Regions from separate parts of the Virgibacillus xinjiangensis genome, predicted to be linked through region 2. Evidence: a T-box and tRNA genes for the amino acid it is inferred to sense, from the RefSeq annotation. Region 2 holds a T-box; the other holds one or more tRNA genes.
The links. A T-box is a leader RNA that pairs with one kind of tRNA and senses whether it is charged. The one in region 2 lies ahead of ACFOGI_RS07145 (valine--tRNA ligase), so its partner is inferred to be a tRNA-Val.
Positions count from the first base shown of each region.

Region 1 (15,094 bases), on a different contig from region 2:
ATATCCCCATCCTGTTTGAGGACGATGATATTGTTATTATAGATAAACCGGCCGGTGTCCCGGTAATGCCATCATACAACCATCCCGTCTGTTCGATTGCGAATGGACTGTTAGGCTATTATCAGAGAAACCAGATTCCTTATACCATTCATGTGGTGACACGTCTGGACAGAGATACATCCGGCCTCATGCTGGTTGCCAAACATCGGTTGAGCCATTCCCTGTTGTCTGCCTCACAAAAAGCGGGGAACTTACACCGCATGTACCATGCGGTGGTGGAAGGATTTCTTGAAAAGGAGCAGGGAACCATAGATGCTCCGATTGGCAGGAAAGAAGGATCCATCATTGAACGAACGGTGACTTCGGAAGGGAAGAAGGCGGTGACCCATTACAGGACACTGGCTTCTCCTGATCAACGTACGTTGGTAGAGGTGAATCTGGAAACAGGCAGGACCCACCAGATCCGGGTACATTTTGCCCATATTGGTCATCCGCTGGCAGGAGATGATCTGTACGGAGGGTCTTCATCTTTAATCGGACGCCAAGCACTCCATTGCGTTCAATTGGAAGTGGAACATCCAGCAACGAAGAAACAAATGATCTTTACTTCCAGCCCTCCTGGTGATATGAAGCAACTTATCAGTCGCTGAAATAGCTGAACTTTTCTTCGACAAACGGCTGGCGGGATGGGACAGAGACCGTTTCTTCCTCTGGCAGACGGAAAGCGGTGAGCGCATTTCCAAATACACATCCAGTGTCTATGTTGATTGTCTTGTTCACCTCTCTTGGTTGCTGAACAGGTGTATGTCCATAGACAATCCAACGGCTCCCCTGGTAATTCTGGGACCAATCACGCCGTACCGGTCTACCGTCATCATAGAACTCACCGGTCGTATCCCCATATAGTACAAAGGATTTCACACGCTTATCGTGCCGGCCGATCAATGATTCTTTGATCCCGGCATGGGCGACGACCGCTTGTACTTCTTCAATCTCAAGGTACAGAGGGGAATGTTCATATAAGGACATGAACCTTTTTTTTACGGCATTTTGCCGACTGGAAGAGAGTACCCGATATTCCTCCACCGTGGTTTCCAATCCATGTTTGATCTGAACATTATTGCCCTTGAAATAACGGTAGAGTTTATCACAATGGTTACCAGGGACATATTTCGCTCTTCTTTCACTGACCATGCTTGTCACTAAGTCGATACATCTCATGGAATATGGGCCTCTGTCCGTAATATCACCGATGAAAACAGGCATCCTTCCGTCAGGATGGGTATAAATGTCGTCATGGCTATGGTATCCGAGTGTTTCGAACAGCTCTACCAACTCTTCATAACAACCATGGATATCTCCAATTACATCGTACTTCATTTCATTCCCACCTTCTTGTAATTTTTTAGGGTAAATGGATTCCTTTTGGGGAAAAGAATCATACAAAGGGTGCTTTATTGCTATTATTAATCGAAATGAAATTATTTTTACACTTAAATTTCACAGTATGTGTACAATAAGGAACAGGACCAGCTGGGCTGTTCCCGGGAGCTTTGTGTCAGAGAGGGTGTTTGCATATGGAATCAACCAACAGATATGAACAGGAATATGAAATACTATATGAAGAACAATGGAACCAGCTGAAGGAAGCATTGGACAAGCAGGAGATGGAAGAGTTCCGGGAAGAGTTTTTGGAACTTCACTCCTACGATCAGGCAACCTTCTTTACAGAACAGCCGAAAGAACTGCGAATGCGGATCTACACCTATCTTTCCCCGGAAGAGACAGCGGAAATCATGGAAAGTATGGAGTTGGAGGAAAGTGTCGATTATTTCACGGAAATGGACCCGCGGTACGCGTCCATGGTGCTCGCTGAGATGCCGGCCGATGATGCAGTCGACATTTTGAATGAACTGGAAAAAGATCAGGTAGCTAGTTTTCTGACTATCATGGATAAGGAAGCCGCAGATGAAATAAAGAAACTTCTCCATTATGAGGAGAAAACTGCTGGTAGTATCATGACCACAGAATATGTGGCTATCGTGAAAACACAGACAGTCAGAGAAGCGATGAAGCAGTTGAAAGAAGATGCTGCAGATGCAGAAACCATCTATTATATTTACGTACTTGATGAGGATAAGCGCCTGGTTGGGGTCATTTCCATCCGCGATCTGATTATTGCGGATGATGAAGACCTTGTTGAAGATGTCATGAGCGAAAAAATTGTGGCAGTCTCTGTAGCAAGAGACCAGGAAGAAGTTGCACAAATGTTTCGAGATTATGATTTCTTTGCAGTTCCTGTCCTCGACTTTCAGGATCATCTGCTCGGGATCATTACCGTCGATGATATTCTTGATGTCATGGAGGAGGAAGCAAGCGAAGATTATTCCATGCTGGCTGGTGTTTCTGAGACAGACAGAAGAGATGATAATGCTTTTGTTTCTGCTAGGAAACGGCTGCCGTGGCTCGTCATCCTGCTGTTCCTGGGGCTGCTCACCGCCAGCTTGATCGGCCGATTTGAGGAGACTTTGGAACAGGTTGCCGTCTTGGCGATCTTTATCCCATTGATTGCAGGAATGGCGGGTAATACCGGTACACAGGCACTCGCTGTGGCTGTCCGTGGAATAGCTAATGGTGATTACGGCAAGCAAGGGAAGACAAAACTTATTCTCCGAGAAGCAGGAACTGGCGTTATCACAGGAACAGTCTGTGGACTGGTCATTACGATTGTCGTCTATATCTGGCAGGGAAACTTGTATCTCGGGCTGCTCGTCGGTTTTTCGATCTTTGGGTCGTTGATCGTCGCCACGTTGGCAGGTTCCCTGATTCCTTTGTTGATGGACCGTCTGCATATCGACCCGGCTGTTGCTTCTGGGCCGTTCATTACAACGGTGAATGATTTGATCTCCATTTTGATCTATTTCGGCATGGCTACAAGCTTCATGAATTTTCTCATATAGAATACAGGAGCATCTCCATTTCGGAGGTGCTCCTTTTTGGACAGTCGCATCTGCACACATCCCATCTATGGGGTCATATACTAAGTAGACGCACTTTTTGACAAAGGAGAGATCCATGATGGGGAAGAAGAAATTTGCGAAAGAGCCACTTTTGTATATTCATCAGCCTTCGATTGGGAAGCCGGAAGCGAAGATGCAATATGATTATTCCACCCAACAAAAAGCACAACCAGTTATTGCTTCAGAAGAAGAAAGAGGAAATACCAGTATAGCCAAGAAGAGAGGCGACTTTCTGGAGGAAGAGCAGAGAGTTCTGGAAGAAATAGGTCAAGATAAAGAAAAAGGAAAAGACAAAGAAGTTTCCTCATTTAAAGAGCAGAAAGAGGTTTATTCGGATAACAAGCCCTTCAAGGAAATGGATATTCAGGAGAAAGCCGCTTATCTGGCGGAAACGCCAAAATTTACTCCGAAGAAAAAGTGTGAGGTCAAAATGGAGGACAGAAGGTTTCGTGGTACGATCACAGAAGTAAGGGATGGTACAGTATACATGCGCACTGGCAACCGTAGCAGGGAGTTGACGATACGGGAAATTACAGACATACGGATGATTGGATTTTGAGAACAGCTGGCGGTCAGTTGTTCTTCTTTTTTAAAACTAAAAAATACACCACAGCTATTGGGCTGTGGTGCATTATTTTTTCTAACAGATGGGTTCACCTTTCAACCTATACTGGACTGAACTATTGCCAAATTTATTAATCGAAGGCATTAATTGCTGGCAGGCAGGTAACATGGCAGAAGCAGTTCAGATCGACAGTCATGCAGATACCAGTGGCCCGAAGCCGGCCGGTTTGCTGTTCTACTGGATTTTTTGGATTGTCGTCATCTCCGAACTCTCTCAGCAATTCTAATGTTGCACAGCAATCATCATCTACATGCTTAACCCTAAAGTAGAAGCTGCCTCTGACTTTTTCAATATTCCGAGGGTGTGCACCGAACCCTTTGAATGGTTTACAGCCGTCTTTGCAATATAAGAGCACCGGGACTGTATCCAATCCGTTTCCGTTGTCTGTTTCCCCCAAGAGATCACTGATGGACTGTTCACAGCTGGTATCACAGCAGTTCTCCACAATATCATTTTGAGCGTCTTCAATTTCCTTTAAGATATCGCAGACACAATTACCTGTGTCAAAATGTTTTCCACAACCCATGAATTATTACTCCTTTCAAAAGTGAAATTGACTTAGTTGTCTTTAATAAGATATGTGCGGAGCTGGGTATTGTGTGGGCGGACATCAGCATTATATAAGTTAAATGACTATTTTTTTGTGGGCTGATGAACATACCCTTCACAAATCTTCTACATAGACTGGTAATCAGTAGAAAAGAAGGGAGTGAAAGAAATGGGCAGAAGACGAATCAGAGTCAAGGACTTAGTGATTGAAGCTGAAAATGTTGTTGTCCGCAGTAATCGGGAACATGATTTCGATAGTAAAGGAGAAAATGTAAGAGGAGATAGAGACCAAGGTGAAGAGCGTGAAGAAAGAGGGTGTGGAAGACGACGAAGGCGCAGAAGAGTTAGGGAAGAAGACAAAAATCTTCGTGGCCGCAGAGGAGACCGGGACAAAGATCATGACGATCGGAGAGGCAGAAGAGGAGATCGGGATGAAGATCATGACGACCGGAGAGGCAGAAGAGGAGATCGTGACGAAGATCATGACGACCGGAGAGGCAGAAGAGGAGACCGGGACAAAGATCATGACGACCGGAGAGGCAGGAGAGGAAATCGTGACGAAGACCATGACGACCGGAGAGGCAGGAGAGGAAATCGTGACGAAGATCATGACGACCGGAGAGGCAGAAGAGGAGACCGGGACAAAGATCATGACGATCGGAGAGGCAGAAGAGGAGACCGGGAAGAAGATCATGACGACCGAAGAGGCAGAAGAGGAGATCGTGACGAAGATCATGACGACCGGAGAGGCAGAAGAGGAGACCGGGAAGAAGATCATGACGACCGGAGAGGCAGAAGAGGAGACCAGGACGAAAGAGACCCATTCTGGTGGGTGTACTGATTAATTAATGTTTTTCATTCTGCAAAACATGAAATCCTCCTTTCAATATAGAAATGGCTTCTCCACGCGGTGGAAAAGCCATAAGGGCAGAAGGGTGCGTTAATTGCCATGGAACTTTTCATGATTCCTGTTGACAAATGGGAGGATGAAAAGTTCCTTTCCTTTTTCGTATTCAGCATAGGATACATCTTCTACTTTATCGTACCCCTGATCTTGCAATTGTTGCATCAACCATTCTTCTGTCAGGTTTTTCTCCTCGAGGTTATCATAGATGATCTCTCCATCTGTGATCAGAGTGGCAGCAAGATTGACTTCCTGGGGAGAAAGTTTCATATCCTGGCGTGTTGGTGTCTGCATGTCGGATTTTCTGAGCACTGATACCGTACCATTGGTTTCCATAAAAGCAAATTCGACATCTCTGAGGGAAAAAACATCCTTTGCCCGCAGCAGACTCTGCAGTTGGTTGATATCGAGGTTATTTTTCTTCATTACATCCCGTATCAGCTTACCCCGGTAGATAATGATATCTGGACTTCCCTCGAGGAATAGACGAGTGCGCTTGAATCGATTTGTAATGATTTCCGTGATATATAACAAACCACCCCATAAAGCAATAACGAAACCTATCTGAGGAATACCCGCATTTTTGTCAAACAGGGCGTTGCCAACAAGCTCACCCAAAATCAGAGCAGATATAAAATCGAATGGTGTCAACTGTGAGATCTGTGTCTTCCCAAGCACCTTTGTCAGCACAAAGAGAGCAGCAAAGCCAAATAAAGTTTCATAAAACATCTGCATATAAGCCTGCATCCGGATCAGCCCCTTTATAAACAGTCTCTGTTAGCTTAACCGAACACAGCCTTGTCATGCATGAAAATCAGCTAGGAGGTAGATTGGAGTGCTATACAAAATGAGAGTCCTCTATATAGATATAAAAAAACGCCCAGAGGGCGTTTTTTGAGGCTGCTTATTAAAAGAAAGGACAGTTTATATTATAAATCCTTTACCATCGTTACGTGGGGGATACCGGCGTCCATGAATTCCCCTGAGATGGTTTGGTAGCCCAGTCGCTGGTAGAACCCTTTGGCCTGGATCTGGGCATTCAATTTGGCTTTTCGATATCCATGATCGACAATGATTTTTTCCATTGCAGCGATCATGTCGGCTCCATAGGATTTGCCACGCTCTTCCTTCCGCACACAAATCCGTTCCAGCTTTCCGAATTCATCAATAAACCTGAGCCTGCTTGCTGCAATTGGTTCTCCTTGTTGGTCATATCCGATTAGGTGGGTTGCTGTTTCATCATATTGATCGATTTCTTCTTCCGTAGGGACTTTCTGTTCTTCTACAAATACCTTGGTTCTTACTTGGAATGCTTGCTGTTTCTCTTGTTCTGTCTCAACTGTCTTGATATTCATACCAATTATTATACCTTTTCCTTTCCAAATACAAAAGTTTCATAAACGGTCCAGGAGCCGTTGTCCAATTGATAAACAAGTTGGAACCGGTCCACTTCATCTTCCAATTTGATATCACGCATTCTCAGGCTACCGAAAACATCAGAGTATTCATCATGCCCGAGCTTTTGAGCTATAGTGATATGTGGGACGAAGCTGTACTGTTGATTATCTGGGAATTTGCCTGTATGCAGCTTTTCATAAAGATCTGTGAGCTGTTGTATAGGCTCCACCTTAAAATAGATCGTATTTGTTACTGGAGCAAATGTGCTAACCTTGTTGACCTGAATGTTGAATGGCTCCATTGAATTGGCAATGTGCTTCATTTCTGTAATCAGTTCCTCAATGGTCTGATCATCTGCCTCGAAAGCTTCTTTCACTGTAATATGAGGAGGAATCAGCGCATAATGTGGGTCATAACGTTTGCGGAGAGCGTTTGCTTCATCCTGAACTTTCTTGGTCGGAAAGATGATGATTCCGTATTTCATTCCTAAAACCTCCCAGTGTATGTGTGATGATTCCCATCGTGCAAAGTAATATCCGTATCCAGTATAACAAAGATTTTGCAAAATAAGTAATTTAATTAAACATCGTTGTGAGCAGCCGCTTCATATCCTTCTGCCAAGCGCCCCATGTATGTTTGCCCTGCTCCAGCTCATGGTATATATAGTCGGCACCTGTTCCCTCAAGGTGATGATGCAGATTGCGGTTTGGTGTCAAGAAATCAGCGGTTTCCCCATTGGTCATTTCCACTTCTGTTTCGTCCGTCCCGATGGTGTGGTAGATATCGATGGAATGAATATTGTTGGCATTTTCTACTGACTCCATCACCTCATCATCTACATAAGGCGACTGCATGATCACTTTCCCAAATGCGTTCGGGTATTTCAGAGCTGTCATCAATGCTAATGTACCTGCAAGTGAATCGCCCATCAGCGCACGGGATTTCCCCATATGGTACGTGGGAAGCTCTTCGTCCAGCAGAGGAACGACTTCATTCCTTAGGAATTTGATGTAGTCCGCATTCTGCTCACCGGCTGGATGATATTTCTGTCGGCGGTCATGTTTATCTTTGTAATGGATACCGGTAAAAACGGTATTGGTAATATCGCCGCTCGCGTGGAGTCGGTCACTTAAAGTTGCGACCCGGCCCATTTGGAAATAATCATCCCCATCCTGCATGATGCAGATGTTGTATTTATACAAGTCGGAAAATGTCTCCGGTTTGTACATTTTTATCGTCATTTGCTCACCCAGGTAGTTGCTTTGAATTGTCCATTCCTGAAACGAACCTTTTCTTCCCATAAATACACCCCAGTAACTAGTTTCATTCTAATTATAGATTGCTTAATGCGCTTTTTCTAATAATTGGCCCTTATATAATTCGTAATATTTGCCTTTTTTACGGGTGAGTTCCTCATGGCTCCCCTTTTCGATGATCTCCCCATGTTCCAACATGATGATGGTATCTGCTTCTTGAATAGTATTGAGCCGGTGTGCCACAACAAAGCTGGTACGACCTTTCATCAGCCGTTTCAATGCTTCCTGTATTTTTAACTCGGTGATGGTATCGATATTGCTCGTGGCCTCGTCGAGAACCAGAATGGTGGGTTCGGCCAATAACGCACGGGCGATTGTAAGCAGCTGTTTCTGTCCCTGACTGATCCCGCTGCCGGTTTGGTCCAGAACAGTATCATAGCCATTCGGCAGCCGGGAAATGAAATCGTGCGCATTGGCGTCTTTCGCTGCCTGTTCTACTTCTGTATCGGTCGCGTCTAATTTACCATATCGGATATTTTCCCGGATGGTTGCATGGAAGAGGAAAGCATCCTGGAGCACGAACGCCATATGCCGGCGCAGACTAGAGCGACTGATATCTTTAATATCAATCCCGTCCAAGGATATTTTCCCTGTATCATAATTATAGAAACGAGAGACTAAGTTGATGATTGTTGTTTTTCCGGCACCGGTATGGCCCACAAATGCAACGGTTTCATCAGGTTTTGCCTCGAAACTGATATTTTTTAAGATGGGGGTGTTTTCATATGCAAATGATACCTGATCGAAGACAAAATGTCCGTCTGTTTTTTTGATATCTTGCACTTGTGACTCATCGGTCTCTTCTTGTGTCTCATCAAGAACCTGGAAAACACGCTCCGCACCAGCAATGGCTGACAATAACTGGTTGAACTGGTTGGACAGTTCATTGAGCGGCCGTGTGAATTGGCGGGCATATTCCGTGAATATCACAATGATCCCGACAGTCACCATATCGGTGTTGATGGCAAGAATACCACCGACAAGAGCTATAAGGCCGAAACTGAGAAAGTTCAGCATGTTCATTACTTTCGGGATGAAACCGGCAATGTTCTGCGCCCAGAAACCAGTCTGTTTCAATTCTTGGTTGCGTTGTTCAAATTCACCGATCACCCGGTCTTCCTGAGAATAGGTCTTGACCACATGCTGGCCCGACACGATTTCCTCCACATAGCCGTTTACCTCGCCAAGATAGCTCTGCTGCAGCTTGTATAGTTTGCCTGTCCGCCTGGTGATCCAGCGCATCGCAGCATACATGAGCGGAATGATGGACATGGCGACCAATGCCAGAACAGGGCTGAGATAGAGCATAACTGCCACTGTACCGAACAGGGTCAACACACTGGAGAAAATTTGGATGACGGACTGGTTGAGTGTGTTGTTGACATTATCGATGTCATTGGTGAGCCTGCTCATCAATTCTCCATGCTGGCGTTTGTCGAAATAGGAAATGGGGAGCCGATGAAACTGATGAAACAAGTCTGCTCTTAATGTATAAACTGTGTTCTGGGCAATTCCAACCATCCAGAAATTCTGTAGGAAAATGGCCAATGAATGGAATAAGTATACAATAATCAGTCCGATCAGCAATATGCCAAGTCCGGAAGCTTCCTGGGTAACGATGTATTCATCAATCGCCATTCCTACCAAGTACGGTCCCAAAAGAGCAAGGGCTGAGCTGACAGCTACTGCAATAATGACAAGAAAAAGCCGGCTCTTTTCCTTTGCCAGATACTCCCATATACGACGGAGAGTGCCGGATATGTTTTTGGCTCTGCTTTTCTTCTCCACATTCATTGCATCAATAGGAATCCGTTTGTATTGGAAGGGTTTCTTCAGTTGTTCAATCAGCATATGCATACTCCTTTCCAAACTGGGATTCCACAATCTTCCGGTATAATTCCGAACACCTCAGCAATTCATGATGTGTGCCAGCAGCCAGGATCTTTCCGTTGTCCATCAGCAGAATACGGTCAGCGTCTCTTGCAGTAGAAACCTTTTGCGTAATGATTAAGGAGGTACATTCATATTTTTTCACGGCTTGGAGAAGCCTGGATTCTGTTGATAGATCCAATGCACTCGTGCTGTCATCGAGCATCAATACTTTTGGATGGCGGATTAACGCACGAGCAATAGATATCCGCTGCTTTTGTCCACCCGAAAGATTCACCCCTTTTTGGCCGACTTTCGTGTCATAACCATTAGACAGCCCGACAATCGTTTCATGGATTTGGGCATCAGCAGCCGCTTGGATCACTTCTTCCATGACAGCATGTTTCTTTCCCCAAGCAATGTTATCTGTGATTGTCCCGGTAAAGAGGAGGGGAGTCTGTGGTACATAACCAATCCCTTCTCGCAATTGTTCCAATTTGTAAGAAGTAACGGACTTGTCATCAATCAGTACATCACCACCTGTGGTGTCATACAACCTGGGCAGCAGTTGGAACATGGAAGTCTTTCCCGATCCGGTGGCCCCGATGATGGCTATTTTTTCTCCCGGCTCAGCAGTGAATGAAATATTTTTCAATACTGGTTCTTCAGCACCTGGGTATTGGAAGGACACATCCCTGATTTCGACTTTCCCCTGGGTCACCGCCTGACAAGGATCAGCATCTTCAGAATCCAGCAGGTCGATGTCCAATGTCATTACCTCATTCATCCTGTCTGCTGAGGCTTTCGTCCGTGACAAGGCCATGATAATGAAGGAAAACATGGAAATCGACATCGATACTCTTAGCGCATAATTGATGATGGTCACCACTTCGCCGACGGAGGTAGTTCCGGCAAGTGCCTGCATATTTCCGAACCATATGATGAAAATCAGGCTCATGTTCATGACAAACAACAGGACAGGCATGGATGATTCGACGAAACGAAACGTACGTCGGGTGGAGACTGCCAGGTTGCTGTTTGCTTGGATGAAACGGTCCTCCTCATGGTCGCGGCGCATAAATGCTTTGATCAGCCGCATTCCTGCAAGGTTTTCCTGCATGACCCGGTTCACTCGGTCAACATTCTTCTGGACATTGGAGAACATTCCGCCCGCCAACCTTAGCACAAGTAATAGGAACAGAATCAGCAATGGCACGGTTACAACAAATACCATTGCCAACCTTGCATTGACGAAGAAGGCCATCGTCACCCCTCCGGCCACCACAAGTGGAGCCTTCATCATGATCCGCAGTCCCATAAAAATCGTATTTTGAATCTGTCTGACATCATTAGTGAATCGAGTTACCAAAGCGGAGGTAGGATACTGGTCCAGATTTTTGAAGGAAAACACCTGGATTTTCTCAAACAGCTTTTGCCGGATATCGTAACCGAATGCAAAGCTCACATGAGAAGAATAGAAGGAATTGAAAATTCCCGCCACAAAAGCAACAAAGGCCAAGCCGATCATCAAGCTGCCCCACATGACTATATTGCTTACGTCCTGATTCACTACCCCATCATTGATCATCAGTCCAAGGAATAAAGGCAGCGCAAGTTCAACGCCCAATTCAATCAGCATGAACAAATATGCCATCACGATGGGGAGACGGTATGGTTTCAAAAAGGAAAAAGTCTTCACAAGCAACCCCCATATTAATAGAAAGAATTATTTAATTATTATAATCCAGAAGTAAATATATTACCATCGATTGCTTCGATAATCGAATTATTTTATAAGCGGAGATTAAACGCAGGTAATGATAGAAGGAATACCATTGGCAAGTACATAGAGGAGGAATAGTGGAAGATAAAACTCTTCTCATGAGATCAGTAAAGGTATCCATAGAGATTCAACAAAAAAATGCTAATTGTTATTGACAAAATGACAAATGCATATTATTATAAATCTTGTCGAAAACATCATATACACGATTCCGTAGCTCAGCTGGGAGAGCGCTACCTTGACAGGGTAGAGGTCGTTGGTTCGAGCCCAATCGGAATCATCCAGAAGAAAGCTGAACCTGAGGGTTCAGCTTTTTTTGCTTATAATAGTACACACCTACGCAGTCCAGGCCGATGGCAGTTTCTTGAGGTTCAGTGTTTGGTTTCTTCGCCATCTTTAACAGAATAGATTAATTCATCTGCTTCCTTATCCCAGTCTATTCCTACTTCTGCTGTGGCTCCCTTTTGGTTGGTGACCAAGAAACTTGAATGTCCATGTTCTCCAGCATGCTTTTCCTGAGCCGTAAAGTTTTCTTCGATATTCTCACCTAATAAGTCATTCAATTTCCTGACAGCTTGTCCACGTGATAAGTTTTCCATCCCATTTCCCTCCTCTATACTGATACTGTTAAATAATTTGTTCTTGATTTCCATCTTCATACGTGAAACAGGCTATTTCCAACAATTCACCATCAATGATTTTCTTGTGGCTGGCCATACTAAGACAGATGCCATGGAAAGGTGGGAAAAGGATGAACTTAGATTGGTTTGACCGAGTGACAGGCGAGCTGCAGGACAGCTTGAATTCCATTTGTGAAAAATATGATGAAACTGGCAGTATGCTGATCGAAAGAGGAGCAAAACACCCGAGGATCGACTTTTTTACCGAAAACGGAGAAGAAATCAGGGATTACTTCTGTACCTTGTTCTTTGACCCCTATAATGAAGAGTTTTACATTCATTCCATCGATCCTGAGTATGGTCAAGTAAGCAAAGTGATCTTGGAGGATATTGAGGACATTATCGATGCAGTACATGAAAGTTTCCATGATTTCATGGATGATGATATAGCCGAAGTGGAACTGGTGGATGAGAACGTAGACACTGTTTATACAGAGGAAGATGAAGTGTTTTACGAGGAACTTGATGTAGCTTGGGAAACACCCGAAGTTACTGCTTACTACCAAGAGAATGAAGTGGAAGTCACGTATCAATTCGGAATTGCTCAAGATACCGGTGAAGGTGTCATCAGAAGGCTGCATCGTATGTTTACAGAAGATGACATGATAAAAGATGAAACCGTGATGTCGTTCGGGAAAGAAGAAGCCAGTACGCTGATTGCCATGGTAGCCAGTCATATGGATGCTATCGAAGCCACAGATTATCTGGAATAGCTAGTAAATAGGACAAGAAGCCGCCCGGTAATCCGGGCGGCTTCTTTAATCACCGGGGTGGCCTGTTCTGCCGATACTTTTTATCATCTTTCATATCATTCAGCTCTTCTTTGTTTTTGTTTTTATGCTTTTCCTTTTTACCTTTGTTCGGCATAGGAATCCCTCCTCTTACTGGTTAGTTTAAGCAATCGTCCTTGAAAAATGTATGGCATTCCAACAGACTCAAGCGGAAATAACCGCGAGGCTTTTGGGCATACTAGCTTATGATGAAAAGACATTATTTTTTTGTTCAGGAGGTCAATTCATGTCGGAACAGAACAAGAATCGCAACAAGGATACAGGTAAACAGAGAAATGTCATCAAGTATGATACAACCCCGAAGCGAGAAAGAAATAATACAGAGTTTGCAGAGGAAAGCGAGTTCTTGAACTTAGATAATAAGAGGAACAAACGAGCAAGACAGGAAAGAGAACGGTAAGCGACGAAGAGTCCCTAAGGGGCTCTTTTTTAGTGCACCTGTTTTTTTTGGCATTCTTAACGAAACCTTTTTCACTCTTAACCCGTATGAAATACCAGGAAAGGGGTACGGGATATGAGAAATGTATTGGTGACTATCATCATGTTTGCAGCCGTCATGCTGTTTCCTATTCAGGCTATGGCGGTGGATTTTACGATTGCTGAAACAAAAATCGAGGCTTTTCTTCAAGAGAACGGGGATGTATACGTAAAGGAGAAGCATACGTATGAGTTTGAAGGGGAGTTCAATGGTATTACCAGGAGTTTGATTCCAAAAGAAGGAACAGGAATTTTCGACGTATCAGCTGCTGAAAATGGTGACTCATTGGAAGTAGAACAGGAGGAAAACCTGTATAGGGTCTATCGCGAAGGTTCTGATGAAACGATTACCATTGATTTGTCTTATACGATTAAGGGTGCAGTAGAAGTTTATTCCGATGTTGCCGAATTCTATTGGCCATTCTTTGACCAAAGCAATGAATCCGATTATGAGCAGCTGGATGTTTTCATCCACCCGCCAGCTTCTACTGAAGATGTGATCGCTTTTGGTTATGATGCTGCGGCAGAATCAGCTCGGATACAACGTAATGGAACCGTACATTTTCAAATGGCTACCGTAAAAAGTGGTCAAAACGGTGACATTCGTGCAGCCTTTGAGGCGGAATTGTTTCCATCGGCGGAAGTGACCTCCGATCAGGCGATGCGTGATGATATAGTGGCAGAGCAAATGGCTTTGGAAGAACAGCGGGCCACGGAGGATGAAAGAAGGAACATGTTAAGCAGTGCGGCCCCATATTTGATCATCTTTTCATCCATCTACTTGTTTGCTTTACTAGTATATGCCGTACGAGGGAAACAATCGACGGAATGGGAAGCGGAACGGCGCTTTGTTGATGATCATTTCATACCGAGTCAGGAGATAAGCATGCCAGCAACCATTCTTTACATGAAATCGGGTGTACTTCAGCCCGAGATGATGACAGCATCTCTGCTGGATTTGGTTCGGAAAGGGTATGTCACCCAAGAAGGTGACGACACTTATAGTGTAAAGCAGCGTGAGACTGAGTATGCCCACGAAGAGCAGCTGATGGAGTGGATGTTCGATCGTATTGGAAATAAAGGTGTCCTTGGCATGGAGGATCTACAGAAGTATACGCAAGACAAAGCGAATCATGATAATTATCAAAAAGATATGCAGGCATGGAAGAATAACGTTTGGGAGGAAGTTAGGAATAGTCATCTGTATAAGAAGAAAGGCAAGCTGAGAGTAATGGTAGGATTGACCAGTCTCCCTATGTTGGCCTTGTTTATTTTATTTGCTGTGTATGATCTATATATATGGATGGTGCCGTCCTTCATTCTTTTCGTTGGTCTGATGACATTCTCAATCGCTTACCAGCCACGAACAATCAAGGGAGCACGGATCAGGAAACAGTGGAAGGCATTTCAACAGCGTTTTCCTCATATGGAGGAAAAGGAATGGAGCGGGTTAGTTGATGATGACCAAAAACGGGCATTTATATACAGTGTCGGTATGAATAACAAGCAACTCGAGCAAAAGAACAAAGATCTGATTCAACCTGTTTCAACTATGGGTCATGTGAACACAGATATGGTGATGTTTCTCATCATTGCAACTGCTGCCAATCAGCACTTCGAGAAAGCAAGTACCACGGTCGCTGCCAGTTCTACAGCAAGTGGTGGCATGCCAGGCGGAGGAA
Region 1 covers NZ_JBHRSA010000041.1:97,276-112,369, reverse strand. The annotation lists gene ACFOGI_RS09945 (RluA family pseudouridine synthase) at 1-650, shown strand, start outside; gene prpE (bis(5'-nucleosyl)-tetraphosphatase PrpE) at 640-1,380, opposite strand; gene mgtE (magnesium transporter) at 1,578-2,960, shown strand; gene ACFOGI_RS09930 (CotO family spore coat protein) at 3,079-3,579, shown strand; gene ACFOGI_RS09925 (CotY/CotZ family spore coat protein) at 3,716-4,171, opposite strand; gene ACFOGI_RS09920 (hypothetical protein) at 4,488-5,039, shown strand; gene ACFOGI_RS09915 (DUF421 domain-containing protein) at 5,135-5,845, opposite strand; gene ACFOGI_RS09910 (GNAT family N-acetyltransferase) at 6,028-6,453, opposite strand; gene ACFOGI_RS09905 (YjcG family protein) at 6,462-6,980, opposite strand; gene ACFOGI_RS09900 (alpha/beta hydrolase) at 7,072-7,797, opposite strand; gene ACFOGI_RS09895 (ABC transporter ATP-binding protein) at 7,840-9,663, opposite strand; gene ACFOGI_RS09890 (ABC transporter ATP-binding protein) at 9,653-11,335, opposite strand; tRNA gene ACFOGI_RS09885 (tRNA-Val) at 11,672-11,744, shown strand; gene ACFOGI_RS09880 (hypothetical protein) at 11,836-12,063, opposite strand; gene ACFOGI_RS09875 (hypothetical protein) at 12,216-12,857, shown strand; gene ACFOGI_RS09870 (hypothetical protein) at 13,162-13,335, shown strand; gene ACFOGI_RS09865 (DUF2207 domain-containing protein) at 13,450-15,094, shown strand, end outside.
Region 1: it has a tRNA-Val gene. The T-box ahead of ACFOGI_RS07145 (valine--tRNA ligase) is inferred to sense a tRNA for this amino acid. The anticodon was not compared.

Region 2 (15,094 bases):
ATGTATGATAAAGAGGTCGATTTTGCCGTACATAGCATGAAGGACATGCCTTCCGAAATGCCTGATGGATTGAAAATTTCCTCCATCCCAATCAGGGAAGATCATCGGGATGCTTACATTGCTGTTGACCATACTCCCCTCCAACAGCTGCCTTCTGGAGCAATTGTGGGTACCAGCAGCCTGCGACGCGCTGCGCAAATTCTTGCAGAGAGACCGGATGTATCCATCAAGTGGATTCGCGGTAATATAGAGACAAGACTGCGAAAACTGAAAGAAGAGGATTATGATGCTATCATCCTAGCTGTATCAGGTTTGAAGCGGGTGGGCTTGAGTGAAGAATTGATCACGGAATATCTGGAACCGGATGTATGTGTACCTGCTGTCGGACAGGGAGCCCTAGCGATAGAAAGCAGAGAAGATGATACAGAGCTTGATGAATTGCTGGAAAGGATCAATGATGATTATACAACCAAAACCGTAACAGCTGAACGTACATTCCTTCATCTGCTTGAAGGAGGATGCCAAGTTCCTATAGGAGGGTATGCTTATCTGGACCAGGATGAAATTATTTTGACTGCCTTAGTTGGGACTCCGGACGGGAAAACCATTCTTAAAGAGACCGTACGTGGCAAGGATCCGCAAGCAGTAGGCAAAGAAGCAGCCGATAAGCTCATGGCCCAAGGTGCAAAAGATATTGTGGATCAGGTGAAAGAGGAGCTTGACCAGTAATGGCCGTTTCCCTGAAAGGAAAGAAAATCCTTGTGACAAGGGAAGAACATCAAGCGAAGACATTAGCAGATAAAGTGAAACGGTTGGAAGGCATTCCTGTAACGGTTCCTTTATTGAAAATCACCTGCAAAGATTGCAAGGATAACCGAAAAATACTAGAACGTTTACAAACCATTGAATGGATTTTCTTTACAAGTGCTAATGGAGTCCATTGCTTTTTTCAAACATTAAAACAGGATAAGGAACTATCCATGCAGGGAATAAAGACAGCTGTAGTGGGCCATAAAACGGAAGCTGCCTTGGCTTCCTATGGGTTCACGGCTGATTTTGTCCCTTCCATTTATGATGCGAAGGCGATGGGAAATGAGTTTCTGAATAGGTATGCGAATCCGGGCCCCATCCTGCTTGTCCGGGGAAACCGCTCCCGGAATGTCCTTCCTGATACATTTTCCGCACTTGGTATCCCTTTTGAAATGGTAGAAGTATATGATACCTCCTTAAACCTGCAAATGAAGCAAGTACTACAAGAGAAGTTAAGACTAGAGAACATAGATATTCTGACATTCACCAGCCCGTCAGCAGTAGAAGCCTTCTGTGAAATGACTCCTAATCGGGAAACACCCTGTATCTGCATAGGATCTACAACAAAGAAGCGGGCCGAAGAGATGGGTTTTTATGAAGTCTTATCTCCTGAAGTGTTCACGACTGACAGCATGTTGGAGTTGATCAGTGATTACATCGCCGGAAAGGACGGGTTATGATGAAGATAAACCAGCAATTCAAACGTCACCGCAGATTGAGATCTTCTGCATCGATGAGATCGTTGGTCAGGGAAAACCACCTTCGTACGGAGGATTTCATTTATCCAATATTTATCGTGGAGGGCGAAAACAAGAAGAATCAAGTACCTTCCATGCCAGGTGTCCATCAAATCTCCCTCGATCTTCTGAAAGAAGAACTGAAGGAAATATACAGCTTGGGAATCCGGGCCATGATGATCTTCGGTGTTCCGGATGAAAAAGATGAGCATGGAACCGGTGCCTTTATTGACAGCGGGATTGTTCAGGAAGCAACTAGAGTAATTAAAGAAACTTATCCGGACATCCTTGTGGTAGCTGATACTTGTCTTTGCGAATATACTTCGCATGGGCATTGCGGAGTGATCCACAACCAGGATGTAGACAATGATGAATCGTTGAAGCTATTGGCGCAAACCGCCGTATCCCAAGCTAAGGCCGGTGCTGACATCATCGCCCCATCCAATATGATGGATGGTTTTGTGGCTGTCATTCGGGCTGCTTTGGATGAAGAAGGATTCCATAATATTCCTATTATGTCTTATGCCGTCAAATATGCTTCTGCATTTTATGGCCCTTTCCGTGATGCGGCGGACAGCACTCCTCAATTCGGAGATCGGAAAACTTACCAGATGGATCCGGCCAACCGCTTGGAGGCACTTCGCGAGGCTGAATCGGATGTAGAAGAGGGAGCGGATTTTCTTATCGTAAAGCCGGCTCTTTCCTACCTTGATATTGTCAGGGATGTAAGAGACCGCTTCAACCTTCCTGTAGTAGCCTATAATGTAAGTGGAGAATATTCCATGATAAAGGCAGCAGCACAGAACGGTTGGGTAAATGAAAAAGAATTAGTGTTGGAAAAACTCACAGCAATGAAGCGGGCTGGTGCTGATTTGATCATCACTTATTTTGCAAAAGATGCGGCCCAATGGTTGAAGGAAGAAGAAAACAGACAAAATACAGAAAGATAGGATGGATGTATCATGAAAAGTTTTGAACGTTCAGAAGGTGCTTATAGAGACGCCGTCCAATTGATGCCTGGTGGAGTGAATTCTCCTGTCCGTGCATTCAAGTCAGTTGGTATGTCACCAATTTTCATGGAATCCGGAAAAGGTTCGAAGATTACAGATATTGATGGAAATGAATATATTGACTATGTTCTGAGTTGGGGACCACTGATTCTTGGACATGCGGATGATAGGGTTGTTTCTGGGTTGCAGGAGACTGCTGCCAACGGAACCAGCTTCGGCGCGCCTACCATCATGGAGAACAAGCTCGCAGAACTGGTTATCGACCGTGTGCCCTCTATCGAAATAGTCCGAATGGTGAATTCCGGTACGGAAGCAACCATGAGTGCATTGAGGCTGGCACGAGGGTACACTGGCAAGAATAAAATTCTGAAATTTGAAGGGAACTACCACGGACATGGAGACTCGCTGCTCATTAAAGCAGGGTCAGGAGTTGCGACGCTGGGCCTTCCAGACAGTCCGGGTGTCCCTGAATCCATTGCCCGCAATACGATAACCGTGCCTTATAATGATATGGAGAGCGTCCATTATGCATTTGAGCAGTATGGCGATGATATTGCAGCAGTTATTGTTGAACCGGTTTCAGGAAATATGGGTGTAGTTCCTCCCCGCAACAAGTTCCTGGAGGGATTAAGAGAAATTACGGAAGAACATAATAGCGTGTTGATCTTCGATGAGGTCATGACAGGCTTCAGGGTTGGTTATCAATGTGCTCAAGGGCATTTCGGTGTGACACCTGACCTGACCTGTCTCGGTAAAGTGATCGGAGGAGGACTGCCTGTAGGCGCGTACGGAGGGAAACGAGAAATCATGGAAAAGGTTGCTCCTACCGGTTCTATATATCAAGCAGGTACCTTGTCCGGCAACCCGCTGGCCATGACTGCTGGTTATGAAACGTTGCGTGCGCTGGACGAAACCTCCTATGAAGAAATCAACCGTAAAGTGGACAAACTGATTGATGGATTCAAGCAGGCAGCAGAAGAATATGATATCCCACTTCATGTAAATAGAGCCGGCTCTATGGTTGGAGTGTTCTTTACCAACGAAGATGTAGTGGATTATAATTCAGCACAATCGTCCAATCTTGACTACTTTGCCCAATATTATCGTGCGATGATTGAAGAAGGCATTTTCCTTCCTCCATCTCAGTTTGAGGGTCTGTTTCTATCGACAGCTCACACGGACGAAGATATTGATCAAACGGTAGAAGCGATACGTAAAGCATTTTCAAAAATCAATTAAGTAGATATTGGTAAAGCCATTCCCTATGGGGATGGCTTTTGTGGTTCCTGGGCATAACTTCTCGCCCCATGTCATATAAATAATTTAGATATTGCCAACATAAGGTATTGGTATGTTGAGGGGAGGAGTTCATTTGTCTAACGACCAGTCGGCTTTCAGTTTTGAATTAAATGAATCCCTTTATTTTGAAAAGGGACAGGAAGTTGAAGAGTTGCGAGGTATTTCCCTGGATCCTGAAATATCCATTCAATCTTTTAATGATTATATTTCAATACGAGGGGCTATTGAACTGAACGGGGAATATGTGAAATTGGACAGTTCGGACAAAGCAGAGGAGAAGCTGGAAGAGGAGGGGAATTTCCAAGCGAGACGGTATGTAGAGAGAGTCGATGATACGGATGAGGGTCTGTCTACATTTACCCACCGGTTCCCGGTTGAGATCTCCATTCCTTCTTATCGTGTCAAGGATTTGAGTGATGTCACGGTAACGGTACAGTCATTTGATTATGAAATACCTGAGCAGCGGCAGTTGAAGTTGTATTCGACTATCGAAATTGAAGGGATAGACGGCCAGGCGGAGGCAACAGAAGCTGAAACAGAAGAGGTTCTAGAAGAAGAGGAGCCTTTCGACAGGGACGAGGAAAAAGATACATTTGAGTTTGAAATCAAACAACCTGAAGAGGATTTGAGTGAACAACAAGGGCAAGAAGTCTTAGAACAATCGAATGATTTTCCAGCACTGGAACCGGAAGTGGAACCAGCTGCTGAGAAGGAATCAGCTGAAAAGGATCGATGGAAATATAAACAGACACAATCTCTGAAGGATTTCTTCCAAGAGGGCAAATCAGTGGAGAACGAAGGTGGCATGGAAGAAGAGAGTGGGGAAGTAGAGGACACAACGCTATCAAAAGAAGGGGAGGATGCTGCTGTCGTAGAAGAGCATTCGATGCATGCATCAGAAGAGGAAGTGGAAGATGCCAGTTATCTCTCCGATGTGTTCAGAAAATCGGAGGAAGAGGAATATACACGTCTCAGGCTCTGTATCGTCCAAAATAATGATACCATTGAATCGATTGCAGAACGGTATGAAATCTCTGCTCTGCAGTTGATTAAACAGAATGGTCTCGACGATGACTATGATATATCTGAAGGCCAATTGTTGCATATCCCTTTCAAACGAAGGTGACTTTTAAGCCCCTTGCTCTCAGAACAAGGGGTGTCTGCTTTTTCAGAGGTTCTCTATCATTCTACGGTAAAGATGGTGATCTAATGGAATCTATACAAAGGGTCATGAATGCCTATTCCATCTACCCAGCCAATATCACCCAAATAACCGATCGATTGTTTCGGATACAAGATGGCCAAGGCGATTATGCATTAAAGAGAAGCCTGATGACACATGAAACAGCCGTCTCTTTTGAAAACACCTACCACCTGGCTTCCTCTCGGAATTTGGACGCAGTCCTTCCGGTTTATTTGACCCATAACCGAAAACTGCATGTAGAAATGGATGGCCACATCTATTATTTAACGCCATGGGTACAGACAGACGAACACCGGGGAAGAAAAGACCATATTAAAGGAATTTATCGCCATCTGGGAGATATCCACGCACGTACAAAGAGGAAGAAAGATTTGGCACAAGAGGATGCTTGGAAAAGATTCGATACATATAGGGACTATTGCCAAAGCACACATCGAGAGTTGACATCCTTCATAGGACAGTTTGAAAAAAAACGATATATGTCGCCGGTGGAACTCCTAGTATGCACACATTTCAAAGAACTGGAAGCTGCCTGCCATATAGGTTCTAAGCGGACAGAACAGCTGGTGGACAGTGCGAAAAAGGACGGCACGTGGAGCTGGAGTCTATGTCACGGGAACCTAAGGATGTCACACACCCTTCAGACTGCTGCCGATCCTTTTTTTATCAACTGGGAAAATAGCAGATTTGATAATGCTGTCAGTGACTTAACTGGTCTATATAGCCGTGAGACTCTTTATCATAATCACCCAGGCAGTTGGTTCATCGAACTGTTTGGGTCATATATGCAAAGAAATCGACTGTCAGAGACGGAGTTGCACCTGCTGGTTATTCACATGCTCGATCCATCCCATTATATGAAACTGGTGAAGCAATACACCGGCAAAGCCGACAAAGGGAGGATGATGGATTATATCCCTCCTCTCCAGCGGTACTACCGGCGTGTTTTATTTGGACTCGAATTTTCACAGCATATTGAACAGGAGTTTGAGACTATATCGTTCCAAGAGGATGATTAAATCCACTCCAAGTAAAAAGCGATAAACAGCCCAACAAGCAGGCCAAGAAGGAAAACATCCAGAGTTGAAGGGAAAAACAACGTGCGGATCAGCTGGAAAATCAAAATAGGTAATGTAACTTTTTCGATAACCGTCATGCATTGTCTTGCCCAGGGAGGCAGACGGTATCGGTAATAGCGGGCCATATTGGTCACTCCTTCACTCAAAATCAGTAAGAAACATGATTTTATTATCCATTATATGTATAAAGAGGCCCGCTCTGTGCAAAAACTTGACTAACAGTTGACGACAGTCGTAGGAATGGATAAAATTAATTATAATGAAATACGATAGGCGTTGAGAGGGAGTAGTACAAAATAATACCTGCAGAGAGGGAAATCATGTGCTGGAAATTTCCTAGGATTCATTATTTTGGAAGTCGCCCTGGATGCTGCTTCTTTGAAAGGAATGAACTTTTCTCAATAGAAGAAGCCGGGATATGACCGTTATCATTGAATAAGTGTGCACAAACGGAATGTTTATGTAAACAAAGGTGGTACCACGGAAATGACCCTTTTCGTCCTTTAATTAGGATGGGAAGGGTTTTTTAGATGAAATGGAGGTAAAGGAAATGAAGGAAAATGAACGTAATTCCCTGCCGTCAAAGTACGACCCACAGGCAGTAGAAAAAGGGAGATACAAGTTCTGGTTGGAAGGGAAGTTTTTTGAGGCTGCGGGCGACCCGGATAAAGAACCCTTCACTATTGTTATTCCACCCCCTAATGTAACAGGAAGGCTGCACCTGGGCCATGCATGGGATACAACCATGCAGGATACCATCTCTCGCATGAAAAGGATGCAAGGATATGATGTTCTGTGGTTGCCGGGAATGGACCATGCCGGCATCGCAACCCAGGCAAAGGTGGAGGCAAAACTGAAGGAACAAGGAACAAGCCGCTATGATCTGGGTAGAGAGAAGTTTCTGGAGAAATCCTGGGATTGGAAAGAGGAGTACGCTGATTTCATCCGTTCCCAATGGGAAAAGATGGGGCTTGGTGTCGATTATAGCCGAGAGCGTTTCACTCTTGATGAAGGGCTTTCTGAGGCAGTAAAAGAAGTATTTGTTTCATTATATGAAAAAGGACTCATCTATCGTGGCGAATATATTATCAATTGGGATCCTGCAACACAGACAGCCCTTTCCGATATTGAAGTGGTTTATGAGGAGGTAGAAGGAAAATTCTATCACATGCGTTATCCTCTCAAAGACAGTGATGAAACAATTGAAATAGCCACGACAAGGCCAGAAACCATGCTTGGTGATACTGCAGTCGCTGTCCATCCGAAGGACGAACGTTATCAGCATTTAATCGGAAAAACAGTGGTTCTTCCGATTACCGGCAGGGAAATTGAAATAGTTGCAGATGAGTATGTAGATATGGAATTAGGCTCGGGTGCCGTTAAAATTACACCGGCACATGATCCGAATGACTTTGAAATAGGTAACCGACATAATCTCGAGCGTATCCTGGTCATGAATGAAGATGGTTCCATGAATGAAAATGCTGGTAAATACCAGGGGATGGATCGTTTTGAATGCCGAAAACAAATAGTGGAAGATCTTCAGCATCAGGGAGTCCTTTTCCAAATCGAGAATCGAGTGCATCAAGTGGGGCATTCAGAAAGAAGCGGAGCAGTGGTGGAACCTTACCTCTCTACGCAATGGTTTGTGAACATGCAGCCACTTGCAGATGCTGCCATTGAATTGCAGGAAGGCAATGAAAAAGTCAACTTTGTACCCGAAAGATTTGAACGAACCTATCTTCATTGGATGGAAAATATTCGTGATTGGTGTATTTCACGGCAGTTATGGTGGGGCCATCGAATCCCTGCCTGGTATCACAAAGATACAGGAGAAATCCATGTCGGCAAGGAAGCTCCAAAGGATCTGGAGAATTGGGAACAGGATGAGGACGTGCTGGATACATGGTTCTCCTCTGCCTTATGGCCGTTTTCTACTATGGGTTGGCCGGATGAGGATGCAGAAGATTTCAAGCGTTATTTCCCGACCGACGTACTTGTAACCGGATATGATATCATCTTCTTCTGGGTAGCGCGAATGATCTTCCAGTCGAAACAGTTTACTGGTAAAAGACCTTTTAAAGATGTCCTCATACATGGCCTTATTCGTGATGCAGAAGGAAGGAAGATGAGTAAATCCCTCGGTAATGGAGTTGACCCGATGGATGTCATAGAGAAATATGGGGCGGACTCCTTGAGGTATTTTCTACTGACAGGCTCTACACCTGGGCAAGACCTGAGATTTCATTGGGAGAAAGTAGAAGCGACTTGGAATTTTGCCAATAAAATTTGGAATGCCTCCCGTTTCTCTTTGATGAATATGGAAGGGTTCACCTATGAACATATCGATTTATCTGGTGAGAAAACCTTGGCTGATCAATGGATTTTGACTCGGCTCAATGAAACGATTGAACATGTTACCCGCAACACGGATAAATACGAATTTGGTGAAGCGGGACGTCACTTGTATAACTTTATCTGGGATGAGCTTTGTGACTGGTATATAGAAATGGCGAAACTGCCTCTCTATGGAGAAGATGAACAGAAGAAGAACATGACACGTTCCGTGCTTGCCTACGTATTGGATCAGACGATGCGTATGCTACACCCATTCATGCCATTCATTACAGAAGAGATTTGGCAGCAGCTCCCACATAAGGGCGAATCTATAACCGTTGCTTCCTGGCCAGAGGTGAGAGAAGAATTTGACAACAAGCAGGCTTCACAAGAAATGGATCGTCTGGTCTCCATTATCAAGTCCGTCCGAAATATCCGGGCGGAAGTGGACACTCCAATGTCCAAGCAAGTAAGGCTTCTAATCCAGGCAGAAAATGAACAGATTGCGAAGGAGTTGGAAAAGAACCGGGAGTACCTGGAACGTTTCTGTAATCCAAGCGAACTGCAGATTGCTGAAAAGGTGGATGCTCCGGATAAGGCGATGTCCGCAGTAGTGACCGGCGCGGAGTTATTCCTGCCATTGGAAGGCCTGATTGATTTCGATAAAGAGATCAAGCGGTTGGAAAAGGAACTGGATAAATGGAATAAAGAAGTCATTCGTGTGCAGAAGAAACTGGCAAATGAAGGCTTTGTGAGCAAGGCTCCGCAAGCTGTGGTGGATGAAGAAAAACAAAAAGAAAAAGATTATCTGGAGAAACAAGCGAAAGTTAAGGCAAGACTGGAAGAGTTGAAAAACTAAGGTGAATAAAGGGCAGCCCACATAGTCTTATCAGACTTTTGGGGCCGCCCTTTTATAATTTCTGCCGTATAAACTTCATATATCTCTGGACAATATTAGGTCCCTCCACTTTGCTCAGTGTCCTGGACCCCACTGCATCTTCTATCTCATTGAACAATAAGTTTCCCTGTTTCCCTATCAGAAAATCGATGCCGACCATGCCAAACGGGAAACGCCGGATAATCTTTTGCACAGCAGCTGACTCTTTTTCTGTCAATTGATAGAGAGAGGCATTGCCACCAAGTTTATAATTCGCGCGAAAATCATGATTGTTCTTCCTCAGAACAGCTGCTACCACTTCCTGCCCGACCACAAACACCCGGAGATCCTTTCCTAATTGCACATCTGCCGATTGTACTATGATGGATGTCTGTGAAAGCTTCTGCATGGCCATCTCCCAGTCCTTTTGATTATGGATGAGATGGACATTTTCTCCACCTCTACCTCCAGTTTCCTTTACAACCACGGGCAATGGAAGAGGAGGGGCAATAGGCAAGTCTTTCTTTTGGTAAAATAAACTATCTATTACAGGGATTCCCATCTGCTGGATATATTGGTAGGTTAAAGCTTTGTCGTTACAAATTCTTGATATTTCTGAAGAGTTGAAGACTTGGATCTGCATGTTTTCCATATGAAAGCTGAAGAACGGATCGACCGTCCTGTTTATGGCAAAATCCGGTAGCTCCAGCCGACAGCCATTTCTCCAAATTCCATAACTTCCATGTGTGATGCCGATGTCCAGCTCTTCTCGATAAAGTAACTCCAAGGAAAGCCCTTGTAAGATTGCTTCCTCTTTCATCCAGTCAATATAATCCTGATTCCTGACTGCATCTTCTTTCCGGTAAATCAGCCATCCTCTTTTCACCGGGTGCCACCTTCTTGCTGACTCAATTTTTCTAAAATGTAGTCGATTATATTTTCGGCAACATTAATACCTGTACACTCATACAAATTTCTTATATGTGCGTTGGAATTGATTTCACATACAAGTGGGCTTCCATCTGGGCCAAACAGCAAGTCCACTCCTGCGATATCTGCGCCAATACAAGCTGCAGCGGACACGGCCAGTTCTACTTCATAGTCTGTCGGCTGATAGGGTTCCATTGTTCCACCAGCAGTAATATTGGCGCGGAAGTCATTTTTTGATTGCCGTTTCATTGCAGCAGCAACCCTGTTTCCTACCACATGCAGTCTCAGATCTCTTCCATAGCTGGAAGAAATGAATTCCTGAAACATGAAAGCTGTTCCCGCAAGTTCATTTGCTTTCTGATAGAGTTCCGTTTCATTGGTAATAAGATAAACTTGTTCACCGAAGGAGCCATATGCCTCCTTGATGATCAGTGGGAATCCAAGTTCCTCAACCGCATGTCGGGTTATTTCTTCCCCAATCGTACCAGTTGAAAAAATTTTTGGAGAAACAATGGTCTTTGGCATAGGTATATGTTGACTGGCCAGCTGTTGATAAGAAGCAATTTTATCATCGCTCCGTTCTATCGCTGCTGAACTATTGAATACCCGGATGCCCAACAGTTCCAACTGTCTCGCCAAATAAATATCTTTGTCAGCGAACACGGCATAATCTGGAAGAGGGGCAGTAGAGTGTCCGAGGATATCCAATTTGCTGGCGTCCAATAGACTTAGAAGTTCATTGTTTTGATATATCACTGTTTTGCTGTTCTTCCTGGATGCCGCTTCGTGGATCCATTGTGCAAAATCCAGGAATTTATCTCCAGGAAGGTTTCCGTTATAAATGATCCATCCATGTAAATTCAATTGTATATATCCTTTCTGCTATACTATTAGGGATTGAAAAGTAGAAAGTGGTGTATCCAATGTATGAATCCTTTGAAGAGGCGTCAGCCTTTTTTGAACATCGAAAAAAAGTCGGTATTAAGCCGGGGCTGGGTCGTATCCAGTCACTTTTGAAACGCCTTGGCAGCCCGCAGGAAAATATAAAAGGGATCCATGTTGCTGGAACGAACGGTAAAGGCTCAACTGCTCATTTTCTGGAACAGGCATTCCTATCCAATGGATATCGTACGGGTGTATTCACCTCTCCAAGCCACTCGGGGATTACTGGACATATTTTGGTGGATGGGAAGCCTGTGTCCCAAAAAAAGTTCATCCGGTTATGTAATCGGGTACTGCCCATAGTCAATGAGATGGATGAGCAAGGAGATGCCCCCACGGAATTCGAAATCATCACTGCCATAGCCTTTCTTCATTTTTCTTCGACTACAGACATAGCTGTAATTGAAGCGGGGATGGGAGGAAGAGAAGATACAACCAATTGCTTTCATCCGCTGGTCTCTATTATAACAAACGTTGCCAAGGACCATATAAAATTTTTAGGCGATACGGAAGAGAAAATAGCGTATCATAAAGCAGGAGTCATTAAGCCGAAAACACCTGCGATCATCGGTTGGATGCCAGAGAAAGCGGCTGATGTAATTCGTGGTGAAGCGAAAATAAACGAGTCGGAAATTTTCATGCTGGGTCAGGATTTCAACATCATCCAAACAGGGGAAGGGAAAATGCAGTTACAAAATTTGACAGGGATCGAAAAAAAGCCGGTAGATCTGGAATTGATTATGAAGGGCAAGCATCAAATGGCGAATGCTTCCCTCGCCTGGATGGCGTTGTCTGTCATCAAAAGAAAAGGTTTTCCGCTCAATGAAAAACATACGATCCGGGCAATAGAGCAGGCGAAGCTTCCATGCCGTTTCGAAATGGTGAGGAGAGATCCGACAATCATTGTGGACGGGGCACATAACCCGGCAGGAATGACACAGTTTCTTGAAACTGTCCATAATCATTACAAGGAGCGGGACAAGCATCTTGTTTTTGCTGCATTCAAGGACAAAGATGTTAAGGGGATGCTGCACAGGGCTGCGCAATATTTTGATTCCATAACGGTAACTTCCTTTGACCATCCAAGGGCTGCCACGGCCTCCGAACTGGAGGGGATGGTTGCAGGACTCCGTGTTTCCGTGGTGGACCAATGGCAAAGTATGATGGGAGAGATGGTGGCTGATAGAGATACCTGTTATTTCATTGCCGGCTCTCTTCATTTTATCGCAGAAGTCCGACAGATTCTTATGGAATAATGGAAGCCGACCACGACGTATTTTGCTGAATGCTTTTTTAAAAGTTTGACAAGGTTCGTCTTACTTTTCATCTTTCATATGCTAGAGTTGGTGATATATTAACCACCGGCGGGAGGGCAAAATATGGATAGAGAAAGAAAAGTAGAGATGAAAAAAGAAGGCAATAGAATCAGTTTCAAACTCAGCGATCCTGCCAAAGAGCAGCAGGCGGCTGTGATAGAGGATCAAGACGAGGAACCGGTTCTGACCCCGACAGCACCTCAAAAAAAAAAGAAAAAGACGGCTGGGAGGAAAGTTTCTGGATATAATTTGTTCAAACCTGTTCTCATGGCAGGTATTTCCGCTGTCCTTATCGGCTCGGTGTTAGGGTTTGTCATGTTGCGCATGATTGCCGGTATAGATGCTGATGGAACTGATGATGGGACGGCTTTTGTCGGAGCAGGGGTTACTGAAAATGAAGAGGAACAAAAGGGCCATGCTCCCACCCCTCTCCAAGGGCTCCAGGCTTTTGTTGTCCAAGGTGGTGTGTTCGGCAACAGGGTGAATGCGGAAGAGTGGGCGGAGAAATTCTCTAGTGCAGGAATGCCGCAAGTGATTTGGCAGAAGGATGGGCAATACTTTCTATTTGCTGGGATTGCTGCGGATGAAGATACGGCCTCCCAACTTTCAAGTGATATGGCGGATTATCAATTGGAGTCTTTTGTGAAAGAATGGCAGACAACAGAGCCAGAAGTGGAGCTTACAAATGGTGAAGCTGCGTGGGTCAGGAAATTTGTAGAACAGTGGAATAGCAGCCTGGAAGGCCTGACAAATACCTCTGCAGTTGATATACAAGGATGGGAAGAGTTGTTGGAAACATTCCCGAGTGAATCGGAAGAACTACTCCCTATGAAAGAAGAAATAGCCAGTCAGAAGGACGGAATAGAACAGGGGGGCAAGGGAACCCAGGAGAGTCTCCTGCATATGTGGCTGCAGTATGAACAAACTGTCAGCCAATAATCACAAAATATGCATTTTTAATTTTCTAGGATAACATGGACAGCCGTTCTGCTATTTTTGCAGGACGGTTTTCCTAGTTTCGGGAAGGCAGATCAAGTGAATTTCCTTTTTTGGCAGTTTGTCAGTTCCGTTCCTTTCCAATAAGATGATTTTATCTTGGAAAGGAGGTTGAATCATGAAGACGACATCAATTATGCTTAAAGACGTCCCAAAGGAAGACCGACCGAGAGAACGACTGTTAAAACTGGGGGCATCCCATCTGTCTAATCAGGAACTGCTTGCAGTCATACTTGGCAGCGGGACTAAGGAAGAATCTGTCATGGCATTGGCCCAACGGGTGCTCATGCATTTTGAAGGGCTGAAACTTTTGAATGACGCCGCTATTGAAGAACTGGTTGCCATTCGGGGGATCGGTTTGGCGAAAGGGGTTCAGATGCTTGCTGCTATTGAATTCGGCAAGCGGATGAACCAATATAAACCGAACGAACGTTATGTAATCCGTTCACCGGAAGATGGTGCAGACTATGTTATGGAAGAAATGCGGAGCCTCAACCAGGAGCATTTTGTGGTGTTATTTTTGAATACTAAAAACCAAATCATCCATCGTCAGACCATTTTCATCGGCAGCCTGAATGCATCTATTGTACACCCCAGGGAAGTGTTCCGGGAGGCGGTGAAACGTTCTGCTGCTTCCCTGATTGTCGCCCATAACCACCCTTCTGGAGACCCCTCGCCCTCTCAGGAAGACATCCATGTTACCAGACGCCTGGCAGAATCGGGAAAAATGATTGGGATAGAGCTATTGGACCATCTGGTGATTGGTGACAGGAAATTTGTCTCGTTGAAAGAAAAAGGGTATTTATAATACTATCTATTTTATAGGTTTTTTCGTATAATTGTATAAAGAGAAGGTCGGCGCCATTTTTCATTTTTTATGGAAAGTGGCGCTTATTGCGCGTGCTGGTGGACGTGCCATTTTACTTATCTATAATAAGATGTGAAAATAGGAATGGTTCATTGATCGATATACCGGGATCATGAATGTTGATGCTTGGAGAGGAAGGTTTATTTGGGAATATTCAACTTGTCACAGGACTTGGGGATTGATTTAGGTACTGCCAATACGCTCGTTTTTGTTAAAGGCAAGGGTGTTGTTGTGCGAGAGCCATCCGTGGTTGCACGGAATAGACACACAGGGGAAATAGAGGCTGTCGGGGAATCGGCCCGCAATATGATCGGGAGGACACCAGGTAATATCTCTGTCATCCGGCCGATGAAGGATGGGGTGATAGCAGATTATGACACCACCGCAGCAATGATGAAGTATTATATTAAAAAAGCAATGCAGAACCGCTCGTTCTTTGCCAGAAAGCCGAATGTCATGATTTGTGTCCCATCAGGAATCACCATGGTAGAAGAGCGGGCTGTAATAGATGCTACAAAGCAGGCGGGTGCTAAAGAGGCATTCCCGATTGCTGAACCATTTGCAGCAGCGATCGGTGCGGGCCTTCCCGTCTGGGAACCGACTGGCAGTATGATTGTTGATATTGGCGGCGGCACTGCAGAAGTAGCAGTGGTTTCCCTGGGTGGGATTGTCACCAGCCAATCCATACG
Region 2 covers NZ_JBHRSA010000031.1:3,540-18,633, reverse strand. The annotation lists gene hemC (hydroxymethylbilane synthase) at 1-729, shown strand, start outside; gene ACFOGI_RS07175 (uroporphyrinogen-III synthase) at 729-1,490, shown strand; gene hemB (porphobilinogen synthase) at 1,490-2,497, shown strand; gene hemL (glutamate-1-semialdehyde 2,1-aminomutase) at 2,510-3,796, shown strand; gene spoVID (stage VI sporulation protein D) at 3,930-4,982, shown strand; gene ACFOGI_RS07155 (hypothetical protein) at 5,066-6,079, shown strand; gene ACFOGI_RS07150 (hypothetical protein) at 6,076-6,264, opposite strand; T-box leader at 6,407-6,646, shown strand; gene ACFOGI_RS07145 (valine--tRNA ligase) at 6,690-9,335, shown strand; gene ACFOGI_RS07140 (ATP-grasp domain-containing protein) at 9,388-10,239, opposite strand; gene ACFOGI_RS07135 (ATP-grasp domain-containing protein) at 10,236-11,147, opposite strand; gene ACFOGI_RS07130 (bifunctional folylpolyglutamate synthase/dihydrofolate synthase) at 11,207-12,481, shown strand; gene ACFOGI_RS07125 (hypothetical protein) at 12,605-13,480, shown strand; gene radC (RadC family protein) at 13,656-14,345, shown strand; gene ACFOGI_RS07115 (rod shape-determining protein) at 14,550-15,094, shown strand, end outside.